One region of the Paenibacillus sp. LjRoot153 genome, then DNA from elsewhere that is predicted to be linked to it. Evidence: predicted binding sites of a transcription regulator. Region 1 holds the regulator's gene; each other region holds the start of a gene.
The links. The regulator LexA, encoded in region 1, represses DNA repair genes until DNA is damaged. The targets are predictions, from matches to a motif close to CGAACATATGTTCG.

Region 1 (4,270 bases):
GGAATGAATGGATCTGGTATGCACTGTCACCAATCCTTGTTCAAAGGTGAAACGAATGCGTTCTACGATGAGAGCGACAAATTAGGCTTGAGCACGGTTGCAAGACAATATATGGCTGGTGTACTTCGTCATGCGCGTTCTTTCGCTGCAATTACGAACCCAACCGTTAACTCATACAAACGTCTAGTTCCTGGTTATGAAGCACCTTGCTATGTAGCTTGGTCCGCTAGTAACCGCAGTCCGATGATTCGGATTCCAGCTTCCCGCGGTCTAAGTACACGTGTTGAAGTTCGTAACCCGGATCCAGCAGCGAATCCTTACCTAGCTTTGGCAGTTATGTTAGCAGCTGGTTTGGATGGCATTAAGAACAAAATGCAGCTTCCTCCGCCAACAGATCGCAACATTTATGTGATGACGGAAGAAGAGCGTGAGAGCGAAGGTATTCCAAGCTTGCCGCTTAACTTGAAACAAGCATTAGACGAATTACTTCGTGATGATGTTGTTTGCGACACGCTAGGTGAGCATGCTCTTGCTCATTTCTATGAGTTGAAAGAAATTGAGTGGGACATGTACCGTACACAAGTTCACCAATGGGAAAGAGATCAATATCTATCCCTGTACTAGGTTTTGATTCATACAATTAGATAATTAGAGCCCGTCAGCCTCGTTTATGAGAGCCTGATGGGCTTTTTAATGCGAAGGAGAAGAATTGAACTATGGACAATTTCAATCGAAATTTAGAAAAGTATGCAGAGTTAGTGATTCGAATAGGGGTTAACTTGAATAAAGGTCAAGATTTGCTGGTTGAAGCTCCCATTGAAACATTGGATTTAACGAGATTAATCGTTCAGAAAGCGTATGAGGCTGGCGCAAATTTTGTCCATGTGCATTGGCAGGATGATGTCGTTACTCGGAATAAATTTGATTATGGTCAAGAAGATTCAATGGACTACTACCCGGAGTGGTATACGACGATGCTCGAACGCTTTGTTGAAAACGGAGGAGCCTTATTGAACATTAAGGTACCGAATCCGAATTTGTACGATGGTATTGATGCTAGTTTAATTTCGCGGGCATCGAAAGCCGCTTCAACGGCAAGAGCCAAGTATCAGCAATATGTGCGTACAGGTGAGTTTAGCTGGTGTTTAATTAAAGCACCAACAGAAGCTTGGGCTTCGATTGTCTATGCGGATCTGCCGGAGGAGCAGCGTATTCCTGCGATGTGGGATGCCATTTTCCAAGTCAACCGTGTTTATGAAGAGAATCCCGTAGCAGCTTGGCAGTCACATTTGGATACGCTGAGTGCAACGCATAGTTTATTGAATGAAAGAAGCTATAAAGCTCTGCGTTATCGAGCAACAGGTACGGATTTGCGTGTCGAACTGCCGGAAGGACATATTTGGCTGGGCGGGGATAATGAGAATGCTCGGGGTATCCGGTATGTAGCGAATATGCCGACGGAAGAAGTGTTCACCATACCAAACCGAACAGGTGTTAGTGGTAAGGTAGCGAGTACAATGCCTTTGAATATTAATGGCGCATTAGTTGATCGGTTTACCTTCACGTTCGAAGCGGGTAAGGTTGTGGACTTCCAAGCAGAGGTTGGTTATGACCATTTGGCACGTTTACTGGATATGGATGAAGGGGCGCGTTATTTAGGTGAGGTTGCACTCGTGCCGTTCGATTCTCCGATTTCCAATTTAAATCGTATTTTCTACAATACGGGCATTGATGAGAATGCATCCTGTCATTTAGCGTTGGGTAGCTGTTATCCGATTAATTTGAAGGATGGTACCAAGTTGTCGAATGCTGAGTTGATGGCTCGAGGAGGGAATAGCTCCTTGATTCATGTGGACTTCATGATTGGTTCTGCGGAGCTTGAAATCGATGGGGAACTAGCTGATGGCACGATTGAACCGATCTTCCGTGCGGGGAACTGGGTATTGACGTTTTAAATGTGAAAAGCAAGGCTCTCAAGTGTAAGTTCACTTTGGGAGCCTTGCTTTTTTGGTATCTACCGTCTTTACATATCCCGGAATAAGCCAATTACCCGTCCAAGGATAGTTACATTCTTCAATAGAATGGGTTGCAAAGCGGAATTCTCCGGTTGAAGGCGAATGTGATCCTTCTCCTTATAGAAACGCTTTACAGTAGCTTCATCATCTTCCGTCATCGCGACAACGATATCGCCGTTATTCGCCGTTTGCTGCTGTTTAACGATGACATAGTCGCCATTATAAATACCAGCTTCAATCATACTGTCACCCATAATGCTAAGCATGAACACGTTGTTGTCACCAACCATACTTGAAGGAAGAGGGAAATAATCTTCGATATTCTCAGTGGCCGTGATAGGAACACCAGCCGTTACTTTACCAACAAGGGGAACACGAGCGACGGATACAGCGAATTGGGATTCGGCACCATCAAGCCCTAGAATTTCAATTGCACGCGGTTTGGTAGGATCTCGACGAATCATGCCTTTTTTCTCAAGACGTTCCAAATGGCCATGTACGGTAGAACTGGAAGCTAGTCCAACAGCTTCGCCGATTTCTCGAACGGAAGGCGGGTAGCCTTTATCTTTCACTTCGTTCTTAATGAATTCCATTATTGCTTGTTGACGCTGCGAAATTTTACTCATAAGATATCACTCCAATACTGGGAATCATTACCCAAAGTATAACATAGAACCCGAGTTCGTACAAACATAAGTTCGAGAAATGATTGACTCAAACATGTGTTCGTGTTATTCTGATATCAGAACAAATGTTTGGGGGATGATTTTATGTATATGGCTTATTCACAATCGAATGGAAGAACAACACTTCAAGGTACTGCTCATGCATCCAAAGGGATGACGATTAAACGGGGTTATGCGAAGCTACTACTTCGTTTCTTAGTGATAGCAGTAATTCTTGGAACTGTGTTTTCGTTTGGTGCGATCGTACAAGCCTATGCAGGTGAGGGGACTGTTACCGTGTCAACACCGATCACTTCCGTGCAACCGTCAGCGAAATCTAACCAACACGAGAAGATTGTTATTCAAAGTGGTGATACGCTTTGGGGGATCGCAGACACTCACAAAAAGAAGGGTGAGAACACACGTTCTTACGTCGAGAAATTAAAAGCTTTCAATCACTTAACGAGCAGTTCATTACAAGAGGGGCAAGTTCTATTACTTCCTTAATGATCTAATATAAGTTTCACTATATAGATGTTTGTTCGAGACATAGCCGTCAGTTGCTATGTCTCTTTGCGTTGTATCCTTGACAATCCTAATCGGGGATGGCAAAGTAGTACTCATATTGAAATTTTGACTGGGAGGATTACAATGAGTGACAGCATGGATAAGACGATTGAGCGAATCAATGAACTTGCTCGAAAGGCGAAGACAGTTGGCCTAACAGATACAGAGATCGATGAGCGAAATGAGCTAAGGAAAATCTATATTAATGCATTCAGGGGTAACCTGAAGGTCCAACTAGATTCCATTAAGTTTACTGACGAAGAGAAATAAGCCTACTACAATAGATACTACATTCAAAGGGGAAATGAATGATGACGTTGAAAGCTGTGCTATTTGATTTGGATGATACGCTGTTATGGGATGATCGTAGTGTGGAGGAAGCTTTTGCTGCCACATGTGCAGAAGCGGCGAAGCAAGTCAATGGCTTGAACCCAGTGGAATTAGAAGCATCTGTTCGTAAAGAAGCTAGGAGTTTATATGAATCCTTTGAGACGTTCCCATTTACCAAAATGATTGGGATTAACCCGTTTGAAGGACTATGGGCTAACTTCACGCAAGGCGAGGACGAAAACTTCCGCAAGTTAGAGAAGCTAGCTCCTGGCTATCGCACAGAATCTTGGACTAGAGGGCTTGCAGGATTAGGGATTGAAGATCGTGAGTTGGGGTACAAGCTGGGTGAATTGTTTGCAGCTGAGCGCCGCAGTCGTCCCTATGTATATGAAGAAACCTTCCGCGTACTAGATGCGTTGAAAGGGAATTACAAGCTACTTCTTTTAACAAATGGTTCACCTGACTTACAAAAAGAGAAATTAGCAGGGGTTCCTGAGATTGCTTCATACTTTGATCACATCGTGATTTCTGGTGAGTTTGGTCAAGGGAAGCCTGCAGCAGCTATCTTCAATTATGCATTGGGTCTACTTGAGATTAATGCGGAGGAAGGCATCATGATCGGGGACAAACTGACGACAGATATTTTGGGGTCAGGAAGCATTGGTATGCGTAACATTTGGATTAATCATCACG
Region 2 (4,270 bases), 980 kb from region 1:
AAATCCACGAGCAGATAGTTAACAACATTAAGTAAATCTGAAATTAATTAACGTCGTTAATAATTATCGAAACCCTCATCCGAAAATGCCATTTCTTCCTCATCCGTTTCATTGCTTATGAGCCCCAAGACCTTAGTAACAGTGGCACCAGTGTAACCTCTTCGCATTAGAAATGCCGCAGTCTTCCGCTTTCTATCCATCAGTTTTCCTGAGGTTTGTTTCCATTTCGTTCTCGCTATTTTTAGTGCTCCCTCGTACTCATCTTCCGGATTTATCGACTCCATGGTACTTTTCACCACATCTTGATGAATCCCTTTTTGTTGAAGTTCTTGTCGAATCAGATTCCGTCCTTTGCGTTGAGAAATTACCCTATTGTCCGTCCACATCTTAGCGAATTCTTCGTCATTGATGTATTTATTTTCAATAAGCTTATCACTCGCCCAATCTATAATAGGCGCTTCAAAACCCTTCTCTTTCAATTTACGTTTCACCTCTGAGAGGGAATGGGGACGCCTTCCTACCATGTGAAGGGCCTTCACATAGGCCATATTTCGCTCTTCATCTAAAATGATAGCTTCAATCGCTTTCTGATATAGGGATTCCCCTTTGTTCAAACGGTGCTTGATCAGAATATCTTCATGAACAGAAAAAGCGTATTCCTCATTCAGATAAATGTTATAGCGATGTCTTCCTTGTTTTTGTTTTTCCACTTTGGTTATTACCTGTAATTCTTCCTCTTCATGATTCATCTCAACAATCCCCCAAATGGAGAAAAAGCACCCCAACACAAGGTTAAGGTGCTTCATCCATCCTATTTTTCAAACCTATTCAAAAGCTGTTTCCAACTCGTCTTCTTCTTCATCCGTGTTCGGACCAACTACTTTAATCAAGTTGCTATTTTCTCTAATTCTTAGTTCAATCGTTTCCGAGATCGCTTTGTTATCTTTCAAGAATTGTTTAGCGTTCTCACGTCCTTGACCAAGACGCTCACCTTCATAAGAATACCAAGCGCCGCTCTTATTTACGATATCCAACTCAGTTCCGATATCAATAATGCTACCCTCGCGTGAGATACCTTCACCGTACATAATATCGACTTCAGCTTGTTTAAATGGAGGTGCTACTTTATTCTTAACGACCTTAATTCTCGTACGGTTACCAACCATGTCGTTACCTTGTTTGATAGTCTCAATACGACGAACATCCAAACGAACTGAAGAGTAGAACTTCAATGCACGACCACCCGGAGTCGTCTCAGGGTTACCGAACATAACGCCAACCTTTTCACGTAATTGGTTGATGAAGATAGCGATAACTTTCGATTTATTGATTGCACCAGACAGCTTACGAAGCGCTTGTGACATCAAACGTGCTTGAAGACCTACGTGAGAATCCCCCATGTCGCCTTCAATTTCCGCTTTCGGTACTAATGCTGCAACGGAGTCGATAACAATAATATCTACCGCGCCACTACGAACTAGTGCTTCTGCGATCTCAAGCGCTTGCTCACCCGTATCTGGCTGGGAAAGTAACAGTTCATCTATATTAATACCAAGCTTGCTTGCATAAGAAGGATCCAACGCATGCTCCGCATCGATAAAGGCAGCTTGTCCGCCCACTCTTTGTACTTCAGCAATCGCGTGTAAAGCTACAGTTGTTTTACCTGATGACTCTGGTCCGTAAACTTCAATAATTCTTCCGCGTGGGAATCCACCTATTCCAAGTGCGATATCCAGAGCAAGCGCGCCCGAAGAAATCGTTTCAACTTGCATATGTGTAGATTCTCCAAGTTTCATAATGGAGCCTTTTCCGAACTGTTTCTCAATTTGACGTAATGCATTATCTAGCGCGGCACGACGATCTGACAAAACAACCACTTCCTTCTATCATTATAGGTATATGATAACTTGTTTTGGCATGTTTGCCAAGCATTTTTTCGAACATACATTCGTTTTTTTGCGAACAAACAAAAAACCGTAACAAAGTTATCGCTTTGCTACGGTTCTTCCGTTAACTAACTCTGATTATAGAGGATTTCTAGCTTTCTTTCAACTGTTTCCACAATTGATAGAGTGCACGCTTAGCAGCCCTATGTTTAATTGACTCTCTATTGCCTGATAGTTGGAGAGTAAATACTTCCGTCTTCGCATGCTTTTGTGCGAATCCAACGTAGACAAGACCTACAGGCTTCCCTTCAGACGGGCTTGGACCCGCCACACCGGTCACCGAGATGCCAAAGTCACTACCAGTCTTAACAAGCAACTGTTCGGCTAAAATGACAGCTGTTTCGCTGCTAACAGCTCCTGGGGCACCTTCCCCCTCCAATATCTCCATCGGCACGCCTAACAACTTATGCTTTAAAGCATTCGAGTAAACGATGATACCGCCTAGAAATGATTCTGAGCTACCTGGTACTGCCGTTATTAAATCACTGAGTAAACCTCCCGTACAACTTTCAGCAACCGCCAGTGTCTTCTTACTTCCTGCTAGTAACTGCAAAACAGTAGTCTCGATAGGGACGTCCTTAACGGCATAAAGATACTCACCAAGTCGATTCGTAATTTCAGCCTCCGTAGCTTGTAACTTCAATTCGCCTTCTACTTCCGTATTTGCACGCGTTGTTAAACGAATAGTTACTTCACCTTCTTTGGCGTAAGGGGCAATTGTCGGGTCGGTTTGCGCTTGAATCAAATCTAACAGCTGATGCTCCAAATTGGACTCACCTATACCTGCAAACTTCAACATTTTCGAATAAAGCGGAACTTCATCTGTCATTCGTAATTGAAGCCACGGCACCGCATATTTTGTAAACATTGGTTTCATTTCTTTAGGCGGTCCTGGTAAAAGCACGAAATGTACCCCCTCGAATGTGAGCGCATTTCCCACTGCCAAACCAGTCTCATTACGTAAGGGATCGCTGCCTTCTAGCATAAGTGCTTGGCGCCGATTACTTTCCACCATATGAATCCCTCTTGAAGCAAACATCGCAGATATGGCCTCCATCGAAGGCTCGTGAAGCACCAAATGACGTCCCGTCAGTGTAGCTAATACTTCCTTAGTCAGATCATCCTGCGTTGGTCCTAGTCCTCCTGTACAAATCACGACATCAGCTCGTGATGCAGCTAATCGAAGACTGTCTAACAAGCGCTGTTCATTATCCCCAACGACAGTTTGAAAGTAAATATCAATCCCTAGTGCTGCACATTCTCTAGAAATAAACTGCGCATTGGTGTTCACGATTTGACCAAGCAGCAACTCTGTTCCTACCGCAATGATTTCTGCTTTCATCTACGAAACCCTCCTTAAAATGAGAAAACCTCTAACGTGATCGCTCGTTATTGATCGACCGCGTTTAGAGGTAAGTTACATGTAACTATGACTTTTCCGAAAAATCTATGACGTGTTTATTTTTAACGAAATATTCCACACCTGAATAAACGGTAATAATTGCTGCAGCCCAACTAGCTATAACATCAAAGGGAAAATCTAGAAACGTAAATGGAAAATTATTAATTAGCAGTGCAATGATGGCTGTAATCTGAGCCGCCGTCTTCGCCTTACCCCATTTGCTGGCCGCCATGACAGTACCCTCTAAGAGAGCAATTTGACGAAGTCCAGTCACTGCCCATTCTCTGCTAATAATGACAATAACAATCCAAGCATCAACTTTATCCATTTCTACTAGTGAAACAAGTACAGCGGTAACAAGCAGCTTGTCTGCCAAAGGATCCAAAAGCTTGCCCAAATTCGTAACAAGATTACGTTTCCTAGCAATGTAACCATCTAAGCTATCGGTACTCGCAGCAATAATAAAAATTAAAGCAGCAATAATTTGATTATACGTTATGCTAAACTCCTCTATCCGTATTTGAGGAAATTTTACCTTAATCAACAAAAAGAACATGATGATCGGTACTAATAAAATTCTCGCTACGGTGATGCGGTTAGCTAAGTTCATGCAATTACCTCCCCGGATAAGTCAAACTCGTAGGAGTGGGTAACACGAACCTTCGCAAGTTCACCAATGTTCAATTTCGCATTCGAAACGAATACTTCACCATCAATTTCTGGTGCGTCGAATTGGGAACGACCGATATAAACATCGCTTCTTCCATCGTATCTTTCAATAAGCACGTCGATTTCTTGTCCAATTCGGCGACCGCCGCGGATATTCGAAATTTCACGTTGAATTTCCATTATCGCATTAGCACGGTATTCTTTCACATCATCCGGAACTTGATCCGGCAGTCTTGCTGCAGGCGTATCATCT
Region 3 (4,270 bases), 1.4 Mb from region 1:
TTCCACATTTGACCGTGCTCGCGAGCCTTTTCTGGCTTTCCATCGAGCGTTGCTTGCTGCGTCCATGCTTCTAATTTCTCTGGCGCTTGAACGGTTACCAATAACTCATAAACCGCTTCGACCTGAGCTTTGACCGTACGTGCTTGTGAAAGGCGATTGGATAACGCCAGCAATGGACCGACGACCCACGATTTGCTCGTATTTAACGCTTGAAGCTCCGCTGTTTGTTCATTTACAAGATCTTCTGCTTGCTCCAAATTGGCACGAAATTTATACGTCCATGGCTTGCCATCCGTCCATCTATAGCCTTGAATCCCGAATGCAAGCACATAATTCTCTAATTTATCTAGCTCAGTCCTTTGAGTTGTCGCTCCCGGAGGCAGCAGTAAATCCGTTTTGATACAACGAAATACCGCATCGTAATGCCAATTATGCTGAATAACCTCGAGTGCTGAGCGAATGAATTCCACGAGTGGATGATGAAGCACCGAACGCTTCTGATCGAAAAAGTGTGGGATCTCATAATCCGTAAGCACCATGTTTAACAGATCCTGGTACCCTTCCATATTTCGCACCATGATGGCCATTTCACGCCACCGCACACCATGCTCTCGAACCAGCTGAAGCATGTCACGCACTGCGCCTTCAACTTCCGCACGACGATGAACGGCTTCCCTAATAACGAGCTGGTCGGCGATTTTCTCTCCAGGAGAAGGCTTATATTTAGGCGCTCCGCCACCTATTCGGCGATCAAAATTTTGCTCCAAATAGGAAAGCGCAGGACTATCCTCATATCTAGGCGAACGCTCTTGAGCGAGATGAAGAACTTCAGCCGTACCAAGACCTAGCTGCCAAATCATATCCTGCAAACGTACCATCGTCGTAGCTGTAGGATGAAATAAATCCAATTCATCCGGGGTATCCCCCGCCTGTAGTTCGCGATCCAGACATAACGTAATTGTCACTTGCTTACAAGCAGCAAATAGCGCACCAAGCACCTTGAATTCTTGAGGAGTAAAGCCATGAAACCCATCAATCCAAAGTGACGCTGAACGCAAATAATCTGAGTTAGGTACTTGTTCTGCGAGCAGTGTGAGGTAATCTTCGCCGTCCAAATACTGCCTTGCAAGCTCTGCCTCAAATTGGCGGTACACGAGTTGGATATCATGCATTTTGTCACGCAGCAAGCCGTGTTCTCCAAGGGTAGTCACTCGTTTATTCTCATGCGTTTCCAGCTGTTCCGCCGTCACGCAATAACGTTTCATTTCCGTAAAAAGCTGATTCAGTCGATCAACAAAACCCATTTGCTCAGCAGAATGACCAAAAAGTCGGAGTTTATCCTTATATTTATGTAAAATGCTCGTTAACAGCAATTTCTTGCCAGTATCATCAATCGGCAGACGTGCTGTCCCGCCTTCTTCTTGCATGACACGCCAGGCTAAACGGTGGAAACTTAATACTTGCGCGCGGATCATCCCTCGAATATTTGGATCCGAAACCAGCGCATGCTCAGCTTGAAATGTGGCTTGTTCAGGGACGAGCAAAATCAACGGATCACCTTCAGGGGCCGATGCTAGCTGCTCTTTCATTTCAGTCAGACAACGTTCACTCTTGCCGCTTCCGGCTCTACCAATCACGAATCGAATGGACATTCAAGGCCTCCTAACACTTTCCGTCGGAAAGCTTGCTTCGTAAGCAATTCTCGTTTTCTATCTCTCTATTCTATCATATTTCTAGTGATGAGTCGGCGTGGTAGATGATGGAGGGGGAACTGAGGGGTTCAATCGGGATTAATATACGAACATATATTCTATTAGTATAGCATGGAAAGCAAAAAACAAAAAGGCATTCGCTATGAAAACTATCTAATACACGACTTTCAAGTACCAGCCCCCTCACACCAACACCCGTAAACACAACAAAAAAAGCAAAGCCAGATTAACCGGCTTCGCTCACTTAAATCAGCTTATTTGCTGCGCACTTCAAAAATTGCAAACTTCAAATAATGTCCTTCATCCACGCCAAGAATACGCGGGTGATCCATCCCTGCTCCACGGAACTCAATTAAGCGTAACAGCTTACCCGCATCGGTTGCAGCCGCATGAATCGTTTCAAGGAATAACTCTGGATGCATGTGGTACGAACAGCTTGCTGTGACGAGATAACCGCCTTCATTCACAAGTTTCATTCCATGCAAATTGATATCCTTATAGCCGCGGCAAGCTCCTTCCACCGCACTTTTCGTCTTGGCAAAGGCAGGTGGATCGAGAATAACGACGTCCCAAGTACGCCCACCAGTACCTACAGGCTTCGAGGTGTCTACTTTGGCTTGTCCTGCCGCACCAGCCACAGAACGAAGCTTGCGCTTATCCAAGCCCTTCACTTGCGTACGTAAGTACTCGAAGGCATCCGCGACAACGAATTCGACGCGATCCTCGAAGCCATTCAAAGCAACGTTCGTACGTGCACTTTCAATCGCATGCTCGGAGATATCGAGACACGTTACTTTTTTCGCTCCGAATTGACAAGCATTCAGTGTAAAGCTTCCTGTATGAGAGAAACACTCCAGCACAGAAGCGCCATCCCACAGAGGGAACGTTACTACTTTGCCATTCGCGTTCACAGGGAGCATTTGCGTTACGCCATTCTCTTCGATTTCCGTCAAATTGATTCCGCTGCGGTGACCCCAGCCAGTCATCAACGGAGCTATGGCCGCGCGATTCTCACGTTGGTCGAAGAAGTAACCTGTCTTCTGACCTTCTTCAATATCGACGCGAATACGAAGACCATTTTCCAAAATATCAACATGCTTCGCACAATCGCCATACAGAAGTCCCTTCGTCTGCTTCAGACCTTCCAGTTCACGAATGGAAACGTCACTTCGCTCATAGATCCCGACTGGCTTCATAACTTGTACCAGCGCTTCAACGATATTGTCTCGGCAGAGGTCCATCCCCAAGGTCAAAAGCTGAACAACCAGTGTGTTCTCGAATTTATCAACAATTAGTCCTGGCAGGAAATCAGCTTCTCCATATACCAACCGATAAGACTGCGCTCCTTTCACAAAGCGCTGACGATGTAGGAAACAACGTGTAAAACGTTCGACGAAAAACTCCGTCGTCATCGCTTCAATCGGGCTATACGATACAATACGTACCGTAAGCTGTGAAGCTTCGTTGTAATAGCCGGTTGCTAGATATTTGCCTAGGTGGTTCTGAACGGATACAAGCTGTCCAGGCACAATTTCCCCATCCGTGCGCTCAATTTCACTCTTATACACCCATGGATGTCCTTGCTCCAAGCGGGGTTTGCGTTTCTTATGTAAAAATACTGCTGCCATTGTTTTAGCCGTCCTTTGCGTGAAACCGTTCACCTATACCATCTGGCTTGTCATGCTTGTCTTTACGGTCACATATATTGGTTGAAAACGTCGTACGCACACGAAAAGGAGATCCTCTCATGATTCATGCTATTATTCTGCCTGTTGCTACAGGCTTTATCTTATTTCTGCTCGGGATGAAGCTCATGGAAACCTCGCTTCAAACCTGGGCTGGCCCCCGCCTCCAGCTGTGGCTGGAGCGGTTTACCCGAACACCGGTGCGCGGTCTCATCACCGGCACCGTGCTCACCGCGGCGCTGCAGAGCAGCACCGCAATCACAGTCATCGCCATCGGCCTCGTCGGCGCTGGCGTCCTCTCCTTCCCGAGAACACTTGGCGTGATTCTCGGAACGAACATCGGCACGTGCCTCACCACTGAGTTGATCGGGCTCAGCTTGGGTGGCATCGGCGTGCCGATCCTAATCGCCAGCGCCAGCGTGTGGCTGGCGAGCTGGCTGGCTGGGCCGCTGCCTCAGGCAAGCGAGCCCCGCTCCAACGCCGCGCAAGCAGGCGCGGCACTACCGCAGACCGCCGCACATGACGGCAGTCGCCAATGGCTGCGCAGCGTCCGCTACGGCTCGCTCGCGGCGGCTGGCTTCTCTCTCGTGCTGCTCGGCATCGAGATCATGCAAACCATCGGGCCTGCGCTGCAGTCCCGCGGTCTGTTCGCCTGGTTCGTACATCAGGCGCAAACGAGCCTGCTCTGGGGCATCCTCGCAGGCGCAGCGGTGACCGCGCTCGTGCATAGCAGCGCAGCCGTCATCGCGATGGCGATGAGCCTCGCCGCCACCGGGGCGATCCCCGTCGAGCTCGGGGTTGCTATTACTATTGGTGCCAACGTCGGCACCTGTGTCACTGCAGTGATCGCAGGCATGAGCAGCTCACGCGCCG

Region 2: recA (recombinase RecA) is a predicted target of LexA. The motif match lies at 1,938-1,951, and genes of this name have one in related genera.
Region 3: addB (helicase-exonuclease AddAB subunit AddB) is a predicted target of LexA. The motif match lies at 1,799-1,812, and genes of this name have one in related genera.

Annotation. Positions count from the first base shown of each region.
Region 1 is NZ_CAXUQH020000001.1:4,830,731-4,835,000, reverse strand. Features, by position in the region: gene glnA (type I glutamate--ammonia ligase) at 1-624, shown strand, start outside; gene ACSQ8P_RS20945 (aminopeptidase) at 717-1,955, shown strand; gene lexA (transcriptional repressor LexA) at 2,024-2,641, opposite strand; gene ACSQ8P_RS20935 (LysM peptidoglycan-binding domain-containing protein) at 2,792-3,187, shown strand; gene ACSQ8P_RS20930 (DUF896 domain-containing protein) at 3,332-3,517, shown strand; gene ACSQ8P_RS20925 (HAD family hydrolase) at 3,559-4,270, shown strand, end outside.
Region 2 is NZ_CAXUQH020000001.1:3,849,023-3,853,292, reverse strand. Features, by position in the region: gene ACSQ8P_RS16360 (regulatory protein RecX) at 57-749, opposite strand; gene recA (recombinase RecA) at 825-1,868, opposite strand; gene ACSQ8P_RS16350 (competence/damage-inducible protein A) at 2,038-3,288, opposite strand; gene pgsA (CDP-diacylglycerol--glycerol-3-phosphate 3-phosphatidyltransferase) at 3,374-3,958, opposite strand; gene rimO (30S ribosomal protein S12 methylthiotransferase RimO) at 3,955-4,270, opposite strand, start outside.
Region 3 is NZ_CAXUQH020000001.1:3,466,278-3,470,547, reverse strand. Features, by position in the region: gene addB (helicase-exonuclease AddAB subunit AddB) at 1-1,652, opposite strand, end outside; gene ACSQ8P_RS14460 (class I SAM-dependent rRNA methyltransferase) at 1,967-3,340, opposite strand; gene ACSQ8P_RS14455 (Na/Pi cotransporter family protein) at 3,460-4,270, shown strand, end outside.